Regions from separate parts of the Oerskovia sp. 140933 genome, predicted to be linked through region 1. Evidence: predicted binding sites of a transcription regulator. Region 1 holds the regulator's gene; the other holds the start of a gene.
The links. Region 1 encodes LexA, which represses DNA repair genes until DNA is damaged. Its sites were predicted from a motif close to TCGAACANNTGTTCGA; they were not measured.
Positions count from the first base shown of each region.

Region 2: NHG27_RS11190 (replicative DNA helicase) is a predicted target of LexA. The motif match lies at 1,760-1,775, and genes of this name have one in related genera.

Region 1 covers NZ_JAMXIO010000016.1:16,095-24,672, reverse strand. The annotation lists gene serA (phosphoglycerate dehydrogenase) at 1-607, shown strand, start outside; gene NHG27_RS10210 (DUF5302 domain-containing protein) at 707-898, opposite strand; gene NHG27_RS10205 (aldo/keto reductase) at 1,010-2,086, shown strand; gene nrdR (transcriptional regulator NrdR) at 2,175-2,699, opposite strand; gene NHG27_RS10195 (LysM peptidoglycan-binding domain-containing protein) at 3,146-3,589, opposite strand; gene lexA (transcriptional repressor LexA) at 3,836-4,585, shown strand; gene NHG27_RS10185 (L-lactate dehydrogenase) at 4,702-5,655, opposite strand; gene NHG27_RS10180 (ATP-dependent DNA helicase) at 5,733-7,790, opposite strand; gene hflX (GTPase HflX) at 7,893-8,578, opposite strand, start outside.
Region 2 covers NZ_JAMXIO010000018.1:48,479-57,056, forward strand. The annotation lists gene NHG27_RS11185 (MATE family efflux transporter) at 14-1,321, opposite strand; gene NHG27_RS11190 (replicative DNA helicase) at 1,819-5,694, shown strand; gene NHG27_RS11195 (MFS transporter) at 5,962-7,188, opposite strand; gene NHG27_RS11200 (acetyl-CoA C-acyltransferase) at 7,342-8,535, opposite strand; gene NHG27_RS11205 (CoA transferase subunit B) at 8,532-8,578, opposite strand, start outside.

The DNA of each region.
Region 1 (8,578 bases):
GCTCCACGTCGACGGACGGGGTGGCAACGCCGGCCTGTTCGGCGAGAAGCAGCTCTCGCGCATGCGCCGCGGCTCGATCCTGCTCAACCTGTCGCGCGGCTTCGTCGTCGACACCGCCGCCCTGCGCGAGGCGATCCTCTCCGGGCACCTGTCGGGAGCCGCGATCGACGTGTTCCCCGAGGAGCCCAAGAAGCGCGGCGACCACTTCGAGTCGGACCTGCGCGGCCTGCCGAACGTCATCCTCACGCCGCACATCGGCGGGTCGACCGAGGAGGCGCAGGAGTCGATCGGCCAGTTCGTCTCCGGCAAGCTCCGGGACTACCTCGCGACGGGCTCCACGACGCTGAGCGTCAACATGCCGAACCTCGCGCTCGAGCAGAGCACTGGCGTGAGCCGGATCGCCCACCTGCACCGCAACACCCCGGGCGTGCTCGCGGCCGTCAACGCGGTCCTCGCCGAGCACGGCACGAACATCGAGGGACAGATGCTCGCGACCCGTGGTGACCTCGGCTACGTGGTGACGGACGTCGGCGCGGAGCTCCTGCCCGCGGCGATCGAGGAGCTGCGTGCGATGGACGCGACCGTCAAGCTGCGCGTGCTGTCCTGACGCCTCACGTCCGGACACGACGAAGGGGACCAGCCCGTCGGGCTGGTCCCCTTCGTCGTGCTCCGAGTGCGTGGGGCCGGTTCGAGACCCGGCCGGTGCTCAGCCGGACTTGCGGCGGAACGTCCGCTGCACAGGTCCGACGGTCTCCGAACCATGGACGGAGCCCGTGTTCGAGCCTCCGTCCGCGGTGCGGTGGCTCGCGGCGTTCTTGCGGTCAAGTGCCTCGCGGAACTTCGCCTTGGCGTCCTCGCTGGGCGTGGTCGCGGGTGTCTCGTCCTTCGACGTCGTCATCGGCGGGCCTCCTTCTCTCGGTGGATCAGGTGCGCCGTCGGGCGCTCCCGTGCCAAGCCTGTCGCACGCGGCCACCGAACGCCAGCGAATACGACCGGGTACGGTCGAGACATGTCGCACAAAGCACCGGAGCCGGGCACGGCCGTACCCTTCTCCCGAGCCGGGCGCTCGGGCCTGGTCCTGCCCCGCCTCTCGCTCGGCCTCTGGCAGAACTTCGGGGACTCGACCCCGTTCTCGGCCCAGCGCGAGCTCGTCCTGCACGCGTTCGAGCGTGGGATCGTGCACTTCGACCTCGCGAACAACTACGGTCCCCCGCCGGGTTCGGCCGAGGCCTCGTTCGGCCGCCTCCTGGCCGGTGACCTGCGCGGCCACCGCGACGAGCTCCTGATCTCCACCAAGGCCGGCTACCGGATGGGCCCCGGGCCGTACGGGGAAGGCGGGTCCCGCAAGTACCTGCTGTCGTCGCTCGACGCGTCGCTGCGCCGGCTGGGGACCGACCACGTGGACGTCTTCTACTCCCACCGCTTCGATCCCACGACTCCCCTCCACGAGACGATCGGCGCCCTGGCGACCGCGGTCACCTCGGGCCGGGCGACGTACGCGGCCATCTCGTCCTACTCGGCCGAGCGCACGGCCGAGGCCCTCGCGGTCGCCGGCGACCTGGGCCTGCCGCTGGTCCTGCACCAGCCCTCGTACTCGATGCTGAACCGGTGGATCGAGGCCCCGGGCCCTGACGGGCGCAGCCTGCTCGACGTCGTCGGCGACGCGGGCACCGGGCTCGTCGTCTTCTCGCCGCTGGCCCAGGGCATCCTCTCCGACCGCTATCTCGACGGCGTCCCGCCCGACTCGCGTGCGGCGCGCGGCGTCTCCCTGCGCAAGGAGCACCTCGCTCCCGAGAACCTCGCCCGGGTCCGGGCGCTGCGTGACGTGGCGACCGGACGGGGAGAGCCCCTCTCCCGGACCGCCATCGCCTGGACGCTGCGCGACTCCCGCGTCACGTCGGTGCTCGTGGGTGCACGGACCGTCGAGCAGGTGGACGAGAACCTGGCAGCACTGGACTCGCCGCCGTTCTCGCAGGACGAGCTCGCGGCGATCGACGCCGTCACCACCGAGCCAGGGCCAGACGGGACACCTAGGCCCCTGAACACCGGTGTCAACATCTGGGCCGCACGGTCGAGCGACCTCTAGCCGGGTCGAACGACCGCTGGCCGGGCTCTCAGGCATGACCGAGCCCCGTCGCCGAAACGCGGGACCTGGTGTACCCGGCCGGGTCCAGCTAGGCGCGGTCGGGCACCACGTCGGCGGTCGGCTCGTCGTCCGTCGCGGCCGCGTCGCCGGACGCAGCCGCACGCTCCTCGCGCTCCGCACGGAGCGAGTTGATGGCGGACTCGAAGTCCTCGAGCGAGTCGAACGCCTGGTAGACGCTCGCGAAGCGCAGGTACGCGACCTCGTCGAGCTCGCGGAGCGGCCCGAGGATGGCGAGCCCGATCTCGTAGGCGTCGAGCTCGGCGCTGCCGCCCGCACGGAGCGACTCCTCGACCTTCTGCGCCAGCACCGCGAGGTCGTCCTCGTTGACCGGACGCCCCTGGCACGCCTTGCGCACGCCCGTGACGATCTTCTCCCGGCTGAAGGGCTCGGTCACCCCGGACCGCTTGACGACCGAGAGGCTGGCCGTCTCGATCGTGGTGAAGCGCCGGTTGCACGCGGGGCACTGTCGACGGCGACGGATGGACGCTCCGTCGTCGGAGGTTCGTGAGTCGACGACCCGGGAGTCCGCGTGCCGGCAGAACGGACAGTGCATGAGGCGATACTCCTGTGGGCTGCGCGGGCCCTCCGGGCCGGTCGCCACGGAAGGTGCGTCCCGAACCTATGTCCCGACCTCGACGAGGCGCAAGACGCCCCGCCCGGCGAGCGGGTCACAGTCCGACCGCCGTCACCCGGGAACCGCGACCCCGCGACGCACCGGAGGACGGCTCACCGCAGGGCGCACGACCGCTCACGTGAGAACGGAGGTGGCCGTCGAACGGCCACCTCCGTCGGGACGCCCCCGTCCCCATCTCACGTCCGCGACTCGCCTCGCAGACGTCGACGCAACTGCGGAGGCACGCTGGGCGCACCTCCTCCTCACCGACCGACCCCCCAGCCGGGCGGGTGAGGCAGTACTAACTTAGGCGAACCTAACGCGATTGCGCAACCCCCCTCGTCCCGCGCACGGACCGCCCCCTCCGCACGACCCGCCGGGCGACGTCAGCGGCCGAAGTCAGGATCCACGGGCAGGAGCAACCGCTGTCCGACCTGCAGGCCGTTCGAGGAGAGGTTGTTCAGCTCCGCGAGGTCCACCATGACGTCGCGCACGTCGCGACTGCCCGCCGCCAGGGCGGAGGCGTGCTGCCACAGGGTCTCGCCCGCCTCGACGACATGGACCCGCACCTCGACCGGCTCACCGGGACCCGAAGCGACGGCGCGGCCACCCCACAGGGCGCCGAGCGCCAGCACGGTCGCCACGAGGAGCACGAGCACCGCTCGCCCGCGCGCGGTCAGCCGCAACGGGGCTTCCCGCTGCCGCACAGCCCTGCGCTCGACTTCCCAGCCCTGGGTCACGTCCATCGCACTGACACTCATCGCCGCTCCTCGGTCCGCGGTGCCCGAACCGCCTTCCCCGGTCGGTTCGAACACCTGTTCGTCGAACATCTGTACGATTTCTATCACCGAAGACGGCGGATGTCGAGACATGCTCGAACATGTGTTTGATTCGTGTCGCCGCGTGACCTACGCTGGTCGGGTACGGGTCGTCCGATATGTCGGGCGCTCGCCGAGCGGGACGTCCCGCACCGCGGGCGGACGGGATCGCGGTCGACCGCGCGCAGGAGCCGGTGCCGCTCGCGGTGCCTCTCCGCAGTACAGGGACCGAGACGGCCGAGCAGGGCGGAGACGACGATGGCGGGACGGGTGGCCGACACCACGGGCAGGCTCGCGAAGGTGCACGAGCTCCCCGACGGCACGACCGGCGGGGACGGCCTGACGCCGCGCCAGCGCCTCGTGCTCGAGACGATCCGCGCATCGGTCGAGCAGCGGGGCTACCCGCCGAGCATGCGCGAGATCGGCGAGGCGGTGGGCCTCACGAGCCCGTCGAGCGTCAAGCACCAGCTCACGACGCTCGAGCGCAAGGGCTACCTGCGCCGTGACCCCAACCGGCCCCGTGCGATCGAGGTCGTCCACAACGACGACAGCAGGGGCATCGCACCGCTCCCCGGCAGCGGCTTCCCGCGCGTCGAGGGCGTCGACGCCTCCGAGGACTCGCCCGAGCGGCCCACGCCGTCCTACGTGCCCGTCGTGGGCCGTATCGCCGCCGGTGGCCCCATCCTTGCCGAGCAGGTCGTCGAGGACGTGTTCCCGCTGCCCCGCCAGCTCGTGGGCGACGGCGAGCTCTTCCTGCTCCGCGTGGCCGGTGACTCCATGATCGACGCCGCGATCTGCGACGGGGACTGGGTCGTCGTGCGCCGTCAGCCCGTCGCCGAGAACGGGGAGATCGTCGCCGCGATGATCGACGGCGAGGCGACCGTCAAGACCTTCAAGCGCATCGACAAGCACGTCTGGCTCATGCCGCACAACGCGGCCTACCGACCCATCTCCGGGGACGACGCACAGATCCTCGGTCGCGTGGTCTCGGTGCTGCGCAGCCTCTGAGCAGGCACGACGAAGGGGACGAGCCTCAGGGCTCGTCCCCTTCGTCGTGCCACGGGGCCGTCGTCCGGCGAGCGGACACCGGGCCCGCCGGCGCACCGGCGCACCGGCGTCCGGGGCTACAGACCGAAGCTCTTGGCCACCGCACGGACCGAGTCGGCGGACGCCCGCAGGCCCGCGAGCTCGTGGTCGGACAACGGCACCTCGATGCGCTCCCCGCAGCCGCGTCGCTCGAGGAGCGAGGGGACGGACAGGCAGACGTCGCTGATCCCGTGGAAGTCCTCGAGCAGCGACGACACCGGCAGGACCCGGTGCTCGTCGTCGAGGATCGCCTCGATGATCCGGGTCGCGGCCAGGGCGACCGCGTAGTTGGTCGCGCCCTTGCCCTCGATGATGCGGTAGGCGGACTGCACGACCTCGTGCGCGATGTCCTCGCGCACCTCGGCCGTGAGGGGGCCACGGCCCTGCAGGCCCTTCCAGTCGAGCAGCGGGACGCCGCTGATCGTCGCCGAGCTCCAGAGCGGGATCTCGCTGTCGCCGTGCTCGCCGGCGATGTAGGCGTGGACGTTCTGCACCGCAACGCCGCAGTGCTGCGCCACGAGGAACCGCAGCCTGGACGAGTCCAGGACGGTACCGCTGCCGAACAGCTGGTTGGGCGGGAGGCCCGAGTACTTGAGCGCGGCGTACGTCACCACGTCGACGGGGTTCGTGACCATGATGTAGATCGCGTTGGGCGCGACCTCGACGAGCCCGGGCAGGATCTTGCGGACGAGCGAGATCGTGGCCTCCGCGAGGTCGAGGCGCGTCTGACCAGGCTTCTGCTTGGCGCCGGCGGTGAACACCACGACGTCGGCGTCGGCGCACACCGCGACGTCGTCGGAGCCCTCGACCTTGGCCATCGGCATGAACTGGATGCCGTGCTGGAGGTCGAGGACCTCGGCCTCGACCTTGGTCCGGTTGATGTCGAGGAGGCTCACGGTGTGAGCGGCTCCGCGCATGAGCGCCGCGTAGGCGAGGGTCGATCCGACGGAACCTGCGCCGACGATCGCGAGCTTGGTGGTACGGGCGGGCACTGTGCCTCCTGGACGTAGTGCGTCGGCCGCCGGTCGCTGCACGAGCGTCCGACGTCCGCCGCGTGGACTGCCGGGTCTCAGCCTAGGGCGGACAGGCGCTCGAGCGCAGAGAGAACGACACGACGGTCGGTCGTGGTCCAGAAGTCCGGCATGGACCTCGTGAGGTAGGAACCGTAGCGGGCCGTCGCGAGACGCGGGTCGAGGACCGCGACGACGCCGCGGTCCGACGTGGACCGGATGAGGCGCCCGGCGCCCTGGGCGAGCAGCAGGGCGGCGTGGTTGGCCGAGACCTGCATGAAGCCGTTGCCGCCCGCGGCCTCGACGGCTCGAGCGCGGGCCGACTTCACGGGGTCGTCGGGTCGCGGGAAGGGGATGCGGTCGATGAGGACGAGCTGGCAGCTGGGTCCGGGCACGTCGACGCCCTGCCACAGCGAGAGCGTGCCGAACAGGCACGTCTGCGGGTCCGCGGCGAACTCCTTGACGAGGGTCGGGAGCTGGTCGTCGCCCTGGCACAGGACGGGGACGTCGAGGCGCTCGCGCATGGCCTCGGCGACCGCGAGCGCCGCGCGCCGCGACGAGAAGAGACCGAGGGTCCGCCCCCCGGCGGCGGTGATGAGGTCGGCGATCTCGTCGAGCTGACCGTCCGTGGCGGCCTCGCGGCCGGGCTGCGGCAGGTGCTTGGCGATGTAGAGGATGCCCTGCTGGGGGTAGTCGAAGGGGCTGCCGACGTCCACGCCGGTCCAGGTCGCGCCGTCGTCGTCGAGCCCCAGGGACCGGGCGACGGGGTCGAACGTGCCGCCCAGCGCGAGCGTCGCCGACGTGAAGACACCCGTGCGCTCGGTCAGGAGATGGGTACGGATGAGGCCCGCGACCGCGAGGGGGGCCGCGTGCAGCTTGCTCACGCCGTCCCCGCTCCACCGGCCGTCGTCGCCCGCGCGCGAGCACCACAGGACGTCGTGGCCCGTGGGGTCCTGGGCCATGCGCTCGGCGATCTCGAAGACCTGGAGCATGGTCGTCTGGGCCATCTTCATGCCGGTGTCGGGTTGAGAGCCCTGCCCGCCGGACGTGTCCGGCTTGAGGGCGCTCAGGACGGTACGGGCCGCGTCGCGGACCGCGGCGACCGCCGCGCGCGCGTCGCCGGGCAGGCCGTCGGGGAAGCGCTCGGCCGGCAGCGCGGCGACGACGGTGCCGAACGCCCCGGTGGCGAGGTCCAGGTCTGTCGTCTGGACGCCCCCGTGCCGGCGCGCGAGGCGCGCGGCGTGCTCGATGACGGGCACCGAGAGGTCTGCGGTCGCGGCGGCGGTGACGCGGTCGCTCAGCTCGTGCGCCTCGTCGACGACCACGACGCCGTGCTCGGGCAGGACCCCGGGCGAACCGGACGCGGCGATGCCCAGCATGGCGTGGTTGGTCACGACGACGTCGGCCTCGCGGGCGGACGTGCGGGCCTGGTCGGGGAAGCAGTCGTCGATGAGGGGGCACTTGGCGCCCAGGCACTCGAGGGCCGTGACCGAGACCTGCCGCCAGGCCTTGTCCGAGACGCCGGGCACCAGGTCGTCCCGGTCCCCGGTCGTGGTCTCCTGCGCCCACTCGCGCAGCCGCACGACCTGCTCCCCCAGTGCCGCCGCTCCCGAGGCCGCGCCGGGCGCCGGGTGCTCGGCGACGCCTGCGCGCTCCCCGCCCGTGGGAAGGTCGAACAGCGTGGGCTCGTCGGCCGGGTAGCCGCCCTCGATCTTGTGCTGGCACAGGTAGTTGTGCCAGCCCTTGAGCAGTGCGATGCGGGGCGGGCGCGGCAGCCGGTCGGCGACGGCCTGGGCGACGAGCGGGAGGTCACGCGTGATGATCTGGCGCTGGAGGGCCAGGGTCGCGGTCGAGACGATGACGCGCTCGTCCTCGCAGACGGCGTGCCGCACGGCCGGCACGAGGTAGCCGAGCGACTTCCCGGTGCCGGTGCCGGCCTGGACCAGCAGGTGGTCCGGCCCGTCCGCACCGTCGATCGTCCGGGCCACGGCCACGGCCATCTGGTGCTGCCCGGCGCGACGGCCGCCACCGAGGGCGCCGACCGCGAGGTCGAGCAGCTCCTCGACGTCAGGGGTCGCAGAGCCCGTGGTCAGGGTGGTGGTGAGGTCCTCGGGCACCCCGGAAGTCTACGTGGGGCCACCGACACGGCAGGGTCCGGGGCGGGGGCGGCGGGGTCCGGGGGGGGCCGGGGCCCGCCCCCCCCCCCCCCCGACGCCGCGCTACGCGCGGACGGCGACCGCGTTGAGCTCGAGCGCGAGCCCCTCGTCGACCCGGCCCAGGAGACGGGTGCCGGTCTCGACGTGCTCCTCGAGGTCGATCTCTCCCGTGAGGTGCACGCGGTTGACCAGGTCGCCGCGGTGGTAGGGCACCACGAGGTCGATCGACACGTCGGGCCGCGGCAGCTCGTCGGAGATGAGCTGGAGCAGGTCGTCGATCCCCTGCCCGGTGTGCGCCGAGACGACGATCGTGCGCCGCTCGCGCGCACGGATGCGGGCGACGACCGCGGGGTCCGCGATGTCGACCTTGTTGAGCACGACGACCTCGAGCACCTGGTCGATGCCCGGGATGTCCGCGAGGACGTGCCGGACGGCGGCGATCTGGCCCTCGGGGTCGGGGTGCGACGCGTCGACCACGTGCAGCAGCAGGTCGGACTGGCCGACCTCCTCGAGGGTCGAGCGGAACGCCTCGACGAGCTGGTGCGGCAGCGACCGGACGAACCCGACCGTGTCCGCGAGCGTGTACACGCGCCCGTCCTCGGTCTGCGCGCGGCGGACCGTGGGGTCCAGGGTCGCGAACAGCGCGTTCTCGACGAGCACGCCCGCGCCCGTGAGCGCGTTGAGGAGGCTCGACTTGCCCGCGTTGGTGTAGCCGGCGATCGCGACCGACGGGATCGCGTGACGCTTGC
Region 2 (8,578 bases), on a different contig from region 1:
GCCGGGCGGCGTCTCAGGCGCCCGTGACCATCCACCGGTCGCCGCGCGCACGGAGCCCCGTGGTCAGGGCACGCGCCGCCATGAAGACCCCCGCGAAGGCCGCCCACAACCACGCGAGGCCGGCGGCGCCGTCGGGCGCGAGGGCGCGGACCGCCAGCGCGAACGGCACGTACACGACGAACGTGACCATGCCCGCCCACGCGAGGTAGCGGCCGTCCCCGGCGCCGATCAGCACGCCGTCGAGGACGAAGACCCACCCCGCCATGGGGAGCAGCAGACCGCACACGGCCATCCCGAGCGCGACGGCGGTGCGGACGTCGGGGTCGGACGTGAAGAACAGCGCGAACCACCATCCGCCCGCCGCCATGACCAGGCCGAGGAGCGCGCCCGCCGCGACGCCCCACTCGAGCGTGCGACGCAGGACCGAGCGCACGTGCGACCGGTCACCGGCGCCCAGGCCGTGACCCACGAGGGCCTGCGCGGCGATCGCGAGGGCGTCGAGCGCGAACGCCGCGAGCCCCCACACCGACGCCACGACCTGGTAGCCGGCGAGCGTGACCTCGCCGAGCCCCGTCGCGACGAAGACCGTCAGGAGGATCGCGAGGCGCAGCGAGAGCGTGCGCACGAACAGCGGTGCGCCGGCGCGCGCGTTGGACCAGATGCCGCCCGCGGCGGGGCGCAGGGAGGCACCCTCGCGTCGGGCCCCGCGCACGACGACGACCGCGAGCACCGCGCCCATCGTGAGCTGTGCGACGGCGGTCCCGATGCCCGAGCCCGCGATGCCCAGGCCCACGCCGTACACGAGGACGACGTTGAGGACCGCGTTGAACGTCGCTCCGCCCGCGGCGACGTAGAGGGGCGTGCGCGTGTCCTGCAGGCCGCGCAGGACCCCCGTCGAGGCGAGGACGACGAGCATGCCGGGCAGGCCCAGACCCGACCACCGCAGGTACACCAGGGCGTGCTCCGCGACCTCGCCCGTGCCGCCCATCGCGCCGATCGCCCAGCCGCCACCTACCCACAGGGTCGCCGCGAGGACGAGGCCCAGCCCGAGCGCGAGCCACATCCCGTCGATCCCGGACTGGAGCGCCTCGCGCCGGTGCCCGGCGCCGATGCGCCGGGCCACGGCCGCGGTCGTCGCGTACGCGAGGAACACGCACAGGCCGACGAGGGTCAGGAGGACCGTGGACGCGAGGGAGAGCCCGGCGAGCTCGGCGGTCCCCAGGTGCCCGACGACGGCGCTGTCCACGAGCACGAAGATCGGCTCCGCGACGAGCGCGCCCAGGGCAGGGACCGCGAGGGCCAGGATCTGCCGGTCGATCACGCGACGGCTCGGCGGGGCGCTCCCTGTGGACGACGGCTGCGGGTGCGGGGCACCGGCGGTGACCGGGGAGGGGTCCTCGGGTGAACGGGGTGAACGACCGGCGTCGGAGGGCTGACCGGGAGCTGGCTGGCGTGCGTGCGGCGTGTCGCCGGAATTTCTTTCGTCCACACCCCTGAGCCTAGTGAACAGGCTGCTCATGGGCCTGTACAGGGGACAACTCGTCAGTTGTCCACATGGTTGTCCACATGGCTGTGAACAGGCTGGCGGGGTCTGTCCACAGGCTGTCCACACCTCTGTGAACAGGGTCGTTTGCGGGGGATGGAAGCGCGATCTACTGTCGCTGAGTCGTGCATGCTCGGGCCTACGGACGGTCGACGGTGCAGCACCACACGACACCCCTCAACGACGCGGGCTCAAGGACGTGTTGGTGGGCCGGAGTAGAACAGATGTGCGACGCAGGACGATACCCGGCCACGCCGGGGGAGTGAGGGGCCCGCATGTCGATCGACGAGCTCGAGTCGAGCTTCGGACCGCCCGCAGGCAGCGGTGGTCCCGGCTTCGACCGCACCCCGCCGCAGGACATCGCGGCCGAGCAGAGCGTCCTCGGTGGCATGCTCCTGTCCAAGGACGCCATCGCGGACGTGATCGAGCAGATCCGCGGCACCGACTTCTACAAGCCCGCGCACGAGTCGATCTACGACGTCATCATCGACCTCTACGGTCGTGGTGAGCCTGCCGACGCCATCACGGTCGTCGCCGAGCTCACGCGCCGCGGCGAGCTGGGACGGATCGGCGGAGCGCCCTACATCCACGACCTCATGGCCATGGTCCCCACCGCCGCGAACGCGGGCTACTACGCCCGCATCGTGCGCGAGCGGGCCGTGCTGCGCCGCCTCGTCGAGGCCGGGACGCGCATCGTGCAGCTCGGGTACGCGACCGACGGGGGCGACGTCGACGACGTCGTCAACAACGCGCAGGCCGAGGTCTACGCGGTCACCGAACGACGCACCGCCGAGGACTACATCGTCCTGGGCGAGGTCATCGGCGGGACCGTCGACGAGATCGAGGCCGCCGGGCACCGCGGCGAGGGCATGGTGGGGGTCCCGACCGGGTTCGCGGACCTTGACCGCCTGACCAACGGGCTGCACCCCGGGCAGATGATCGTGATCGCGGCGCGCCCGGCCATCGGGAAGGCGCTCGCGCTCGACACCCTCCTGCCCACGCCGACGGGGTGGACCACCATGGGCGAGGTGGCGGTCGGTGACCAGCTCCTCGCTGCGGACGGCACCCCGACGACCGTCGTGGGCGCGACCGAGGTCCTCACGGACCGGCCGTGCTACGAGGTCGTGTTCGACGACGGTACGACGATCGTGGCCGATGCGCTGCACGAATGGTCGACGAGCACCAGGGCGTCGCGCCGGAAGGGTGGGCTGGACGGGACCGTTCGGACCACCGAGGAGATCGCCGCGACGCTCCGGTGCGAGACGGCAGACCGACGCGCCAACCACGCGGTGAGGACGGCGGGTGCGCTGGCACTCCCCGTGGCGGACCTTCCCCTGCATCCCTACGCCCTGGGTGTCTGGCTGGGGGACGGTCACTCCGCATCAGCCCGGTTCACGTCTGCCGATCCCGAGATCGCGGCACGTATCGAAGGGCTGGGACTGGTCGCCGAGGAGCGCACGCGTTTCGAGGGGGCGGCGCGCCTCTACACGCTGCAGCTTCCCGAGGCACCGGCCGTCGCCACGCGGAACTGTGTCGTCTGCGGGCGCGAGTTCCTGCCACGTACGAGCCAGATCAAGACCTGTGGACGCTCGTGCGGTGGGAAGTCCAAGGGCATCTCCGAGAAGATGCCTGCCCCGACGTGCCCGGACTGCGGACGCCCCAGCACCGGTCTTCGGCGCTGCCAGGACTGCCACAACGCTCGCGGGACCGTCGCCGGGATCCTGCGCACGCTCGGTGTGATGGACGACAAGCACATCCCCCTCACCTACCTCCGGGCGAGCGAGGCGCAGCGTCGCGAGCTGCTGGCGGGACTCCTGGACACGGACGGCACGGTCAATCCCACGGGTAGCCCCCAGATCGCCCTGACGAACCGGCGCCTTGCCGAAGGCGTCCGCGAACTGATCCACAGCCTCGGGTACCGGACGGGTTGGTCCGAGAAGAGGGTGGGCGGGCGATCCGAAAAGTCGTCCACCGCCTACACCATCACGTTCACGACCGACGACGACGTCTTCGCTCTCGAGCGGAAGAAACTGGTTCACAAGGAACGTCGTCGCCCGTCGACCCCTCGACTGAGGTCTCGCTTCATCGTCGACGTCCGACGCATCGACTCGGTGCCCGTCCGGTGCGTGGAGATCGACCACCCCGAGCACCTCTACCTGGCTAGTCGCACGATGATCCCCACGCACAACTCGACGCTGGGAATCGACATCGTCAGGTCGGCGTCGATCAAGCACAACATGACGTCCGTCGTGTTCTCGCTCGAGATGAGCCGCAACGAGATCACGATGCGTCTGTTGGCTGCCGAGGCGCGCATCCACCTGCAGAAGATGCGCAACGGCTCCATGGGGGAGGACGACTGGCAGAAGCTCGCCGGCACCATGGGCAAGATCTCCGAGGCGCCGCTCTTCATCGACGACTCGCCCAACATGTCGCTCATGGAGATCCGCGCCAAGTGCCGCAGGCTCAAGCAGAAGCACGACCTCAAGCTCGTCGTGATCGACTACCTCCAGCTCATGACGTCGGGCAAGCGAGTCGAGTCCCGACAGCAGGAGGTCTCCGAGTTCTCGCGTGCGCTCAAGCTCCTCGCGAAGGAGCTCGAGGTGCCCGTCATCGCGATCTCGCAGCTGAACCGTGGCGCCGAGCAGCGCACGGACAAGAAGCCCGCGATGAGCGACCTGCGTGAGTCGGGCTGCCTCACCGAGGACACCAAGATCCTGCGAGCCGACACGGGGGCCGAGACCACGATGGGTGAGCTGTACGCCCTCGGTGCCAAGGACGTGCCCGTGTGGGCGCTCAACGAGCGCCTCCAGTACGTGCGACGCCACCTCACGCACGTGTTCCCCACCGGGACGCGCGAGACGTTCCGGCTCAAGCTGGCCTCCGGCAAGGAGATCAGCGCGACCGCCAACCACCCGTTCCTCACCTACGAGGGCTGGACGCCGCTCGGCGAGCTGCAGGTGGGCTCGCGCCTCGGCGTGCCGCGCCACGTCCCCGGACCGGAGCAGAGCGTCGCGTGGGACGACCGCAAGGTCGTCATGCTCGCCCACATGCTGGGCGACGGCTCGTTCGTCAAGCGCCAGCCCATCCGCTACGCGTCGATCGACGAGAAGAACCTCGCGGTCGTCTCGGAGGCCGCGGGTGCCTTCGGCATCACCCCGATCCGCGACGAGTACGCGGTCGCCCGCTGCACCACGCTTCGCCTCCCCGCGCCGTACCGGCTCGCCCGGGGCAAGCGGAACCCCGTGGCGGAGTGGCTCGACGACATGGGGCTCTTCGGGGCGCGGAGCCACGAGAAGTTCGTGCCGTCCACCGTGTTCCACCTGCCGAAGGAGCAGATCGCGCTCTTCATCCGGCACATCTGGGCGACCGACGGCTCGGTGACCGTCAACGCCAACGGTCGCAGCGGTCGCATCTACTACGCCTCGACCTCGCGTCAGCTCGTCGACGGGCTCTCCCGCCTGCTGCTGCGCTTCGGCATCTCGACACGCCTGCGGACGGCAACCGCCAAGGGCGCGTACCGGACCGGGTACACGCTCGACATCTCCGGCGTGGACGACCAGCGACGGTTCCTCCAGGAGATCGGGGTGCACGGCGAGCGCGGTGCCGCCGCCGAGCGCCTCCTCGAGATCATCCGGGACACCCGCGCGAACACCAACGTCGACACCGTGCCGCGCCAGGTGTGGGACGACGTCCGCGTGCTCCTCGAGGAACGCAGTATGTCGCACCGCAAGTTCGCCGAAGCCATGGGGACGCAGTTCAGCGGGAGCGCGATGTTCAAGGCATCGCCTTCCCGGCAGCGGCTCGGGAAGATCGCGGAAGTCCTCGACAGCGAGGAGCTCGAGATCATGGCGGTCAACGACCTGCTGTGGGACGAGGTCGTCTCCATCACCCCCGAGGGCGAGAAGCCCGTCTACGACGCGACGGTCGTCGGGACCCACAACTTCGTCGCCAACGGTATCGCCGTCCACAACAGCATCGAGCAGGACGCCGACATGGTCATCCTTCTGCACCGTGAGGACGCCTACGAGAAGGAGTCCCCGCGAGCCGGTGAGGCCGACCTGATCGTCGCAAAGCACCGTAACGGCCCGACCGACACGATCACCGTCGCGTTCCAAGGGCACTACGCGCGCTTCGTGGACATGCAGGTCTAGCCCGTAGTTTCGTCATCTTCCCTGGTCTGACCGGTGTCGAGATGCAGACTAGTTTGCAAACGAACGCACCTTTGTAACAAACAAGTGCGAGACCACGGTACGTGTGGCGGCGATCGGTGGTGCTGGTGTCGATTGATCAAGCGCGCTGTTGTGGCAGTGGATGCGCGGTCAGTGGACTCCAACCGCTTGCACACCACTTCTAGGCCGCGATCGGGCCGGGGCTGCTGGTGCGCCCCGGCCCTGCATCACTTGTAGCGGCGAAGGCCGTCAGTCGGGCGTGCTGTCGCCGATCGGTGATCGTCGGCTCCGCGCGAGCAGGAGTAGGGCGAGTACGAGTGCCGCTGCCCCGACGGCACCGATCGCCGCGGGCAGACCGCCGAGAGCGGCGGCCACTCCGGTCACGACGAGCGGAGCGAGGAACTGACCGAGGTAGAAGGATGAGTTCCATAGCCCGGAGACACGACCACGCTGCTCGAACGGCTGGCGTGCGATGACCCAGACCACCAGGGTTGGCAGGAGTAGTCCAGATCCCACCGACGTGATCACCGCTCCCGTGACCAATGCTGCGAGGCCGCCTGGTGCGAGCCAGATGACCAGCATGCCGATGGCCTGCAACCCGAATGCCGTGGGAAGCAGCGTCGCGGGGGTGAACCGTGCCACGCGCGGGAAGGTGAGGCCGCCGACGGCAGTGGCCAGAGATGCCCCGGCCGCAACGGCACCGATAACCGCGGTGGACTGGGCATCGACTCCGGTACCGACCACGAGGTAGCTGATCTCGACGATCAGCACGTAGAACGTGATGCCGCCTGTCAGCGTCACGAGGAGGGGGACGGAGATCTCGCGCCAGGGGATGCGGGACAGCGCGAGTGATGTCGCGGCGGAGGTGGACCGCTGGGCCGTGGGTTCCCAGAGGAGGAGCGCGACCGGGACGGCGATCACGAACCCCGCTGAGTAGATCCAGAACGGTGTGTGCCAGCCGCTGGCACCCAGCGCGCCGCCGATGGCGATGAAGGCTGTCGCGGCCAGGGTCGCGGTGACGGCCTGCAGCCCGAGGTAGCGATTCCTGCGCTTCTCGTCGGGAAAGTAGTCGACGATGAGCGCTGTCGCGACAGTCATGATCGCGGCCTCGCAGATGCCAAGAAGGACGCGGGTGACGAGGATGCTGGGGAGTGCGTCCATGAACGCGGGGGCGACACCGACGACCGAGTAGATGATGAGTGCGCCCAGGAGGAGCTTCTTGCGCGCGATCCGGTCGGCGATCTGCCCGGCGAAGGGCGCGAAGAGGGCGATCATCAGGGCCGGTATGGCGACGATCATCGGCACGAGCACGGGAGCGCCGGGGACGGTCGCGAAGTGCTCGGAGATCTGCGGCAGTACCGGGGTGATGAGGACTGACCCGAGTACCGGCATGCAGCTGGCCGCGAGCAAGGGCACCGCTTGGGCGACGCCCGCTCTGCGTGGGGTCGCCGTGTGATGTTCAACAACGTCAGTCATGAGATCTCCTTTGATCTTCGACGGTGGTGTGTCAACTGCGTGCGTCTCGTCGTCGAGGCGCGTCGTTAGCGGGCGCTCGGTAGGAGACGTGCGCCTGCCAGCGGTCATGGGAAGTGACGGGCCGTCACCTGAGGGGGTGCCTGGGCAGATGGCTCACCCTTGGAGGAGGAGTGCGGCCCCCTGTCCGCCGCCACCGCAGAGCGCAACGCCTGCTCGCCCTGCGGTGCGTCGGAGGGTGTGTGCTGCGTGGACGACGAGCCGTGCTCCGCTCGCTCCGAGCGGGTGTCCGAGGGCGATGCCGCCACCGTCCGTGTTGAGCCGGGGATCTGATGGGTCGATGCCGAGGGCGTGCGCCGATGCGGCGACGACGACGGCGAAGGCCTCGTTGATCTCGATCGTGGTGAGTTGGTCGGTGGTCCAGTTCTCGGCCTTGAGCGCGATGGTGAGCGCGCGGGCGGCCTGTTCGAGGAGCGTGTTGTCCGGTCCCGCTACTTCGGCGTGCGCTCGGAGTGAGGCGAGCACGGGCCATGCCTCGGCCTCGGCGCGCGCTCGGGTCGTGAGGACGACCGTTGCTGCGCCGTCGGACAACGGAGAGGCGTTGCCGGCGGTGATGGTGCCGTCGGGGTGGAACGCTGGCGCGAGACGCGCCAGCGTGTCGCCCGTGGCCTGCGGGCGAACGCCTTCGTCGTCCGTGACGAGGAGTTCGCCACGGCGGTGGGGGACGTGGACTGGGACGATCTCGGCGCGCAGGGTGCCGTCCGCGCTGGCCCGTGCCGCTCGGCGGTGAGAACGCACCGCGAGGGCGTCCTGGAGGACTCGGCTGATCGGCTGGCTGACGATGCTGCGCTCTGTCAGCTCGCCCATGGCGACTTCGTCGAACGCGTCGGTGAGGCCGTCGTGACCTGCGTGGTCGAGGAGCCCCACATCGCCGAAGGTGTATCCCGCGCGAGACTCGGGGAGGAGGTGAGGAGCCCGGGTCATCGACTCCATCCCGCCTGCGACGACCACCTCTGCCTCGCCGAGCTGCAGCCACCGGGCCGCTTCGATGATCGCGGTGAGGCCTGAGAGGCACACTGTATTGACCGTGACGGCGCGAGCCTCCCAGTCGAGGCCGGCGCCCAGCGCGGCCTGACGGGCGGGGTTCTGGCCGGCGCCGGCCTGGAGGACCTGCCCCATCGCGACTCCGTCCACGACACGGGGGCTGATGTCGGCTTGGGCGAGTGCGCCGCGGAGAGCGATCGCGCCGAGCTCGGTGGCGGGTACCGGTGCGAGCTGGCCTCGCAGTCGTCCTTGCGGTGTGCGAGCGGCGCCGACGATGACGATCTCGTGCGCCTTGGTCTGCCTCATGTGCCTGAATCCGCGGCAGGGAGCCGCGTGAGATCGAGGTCAA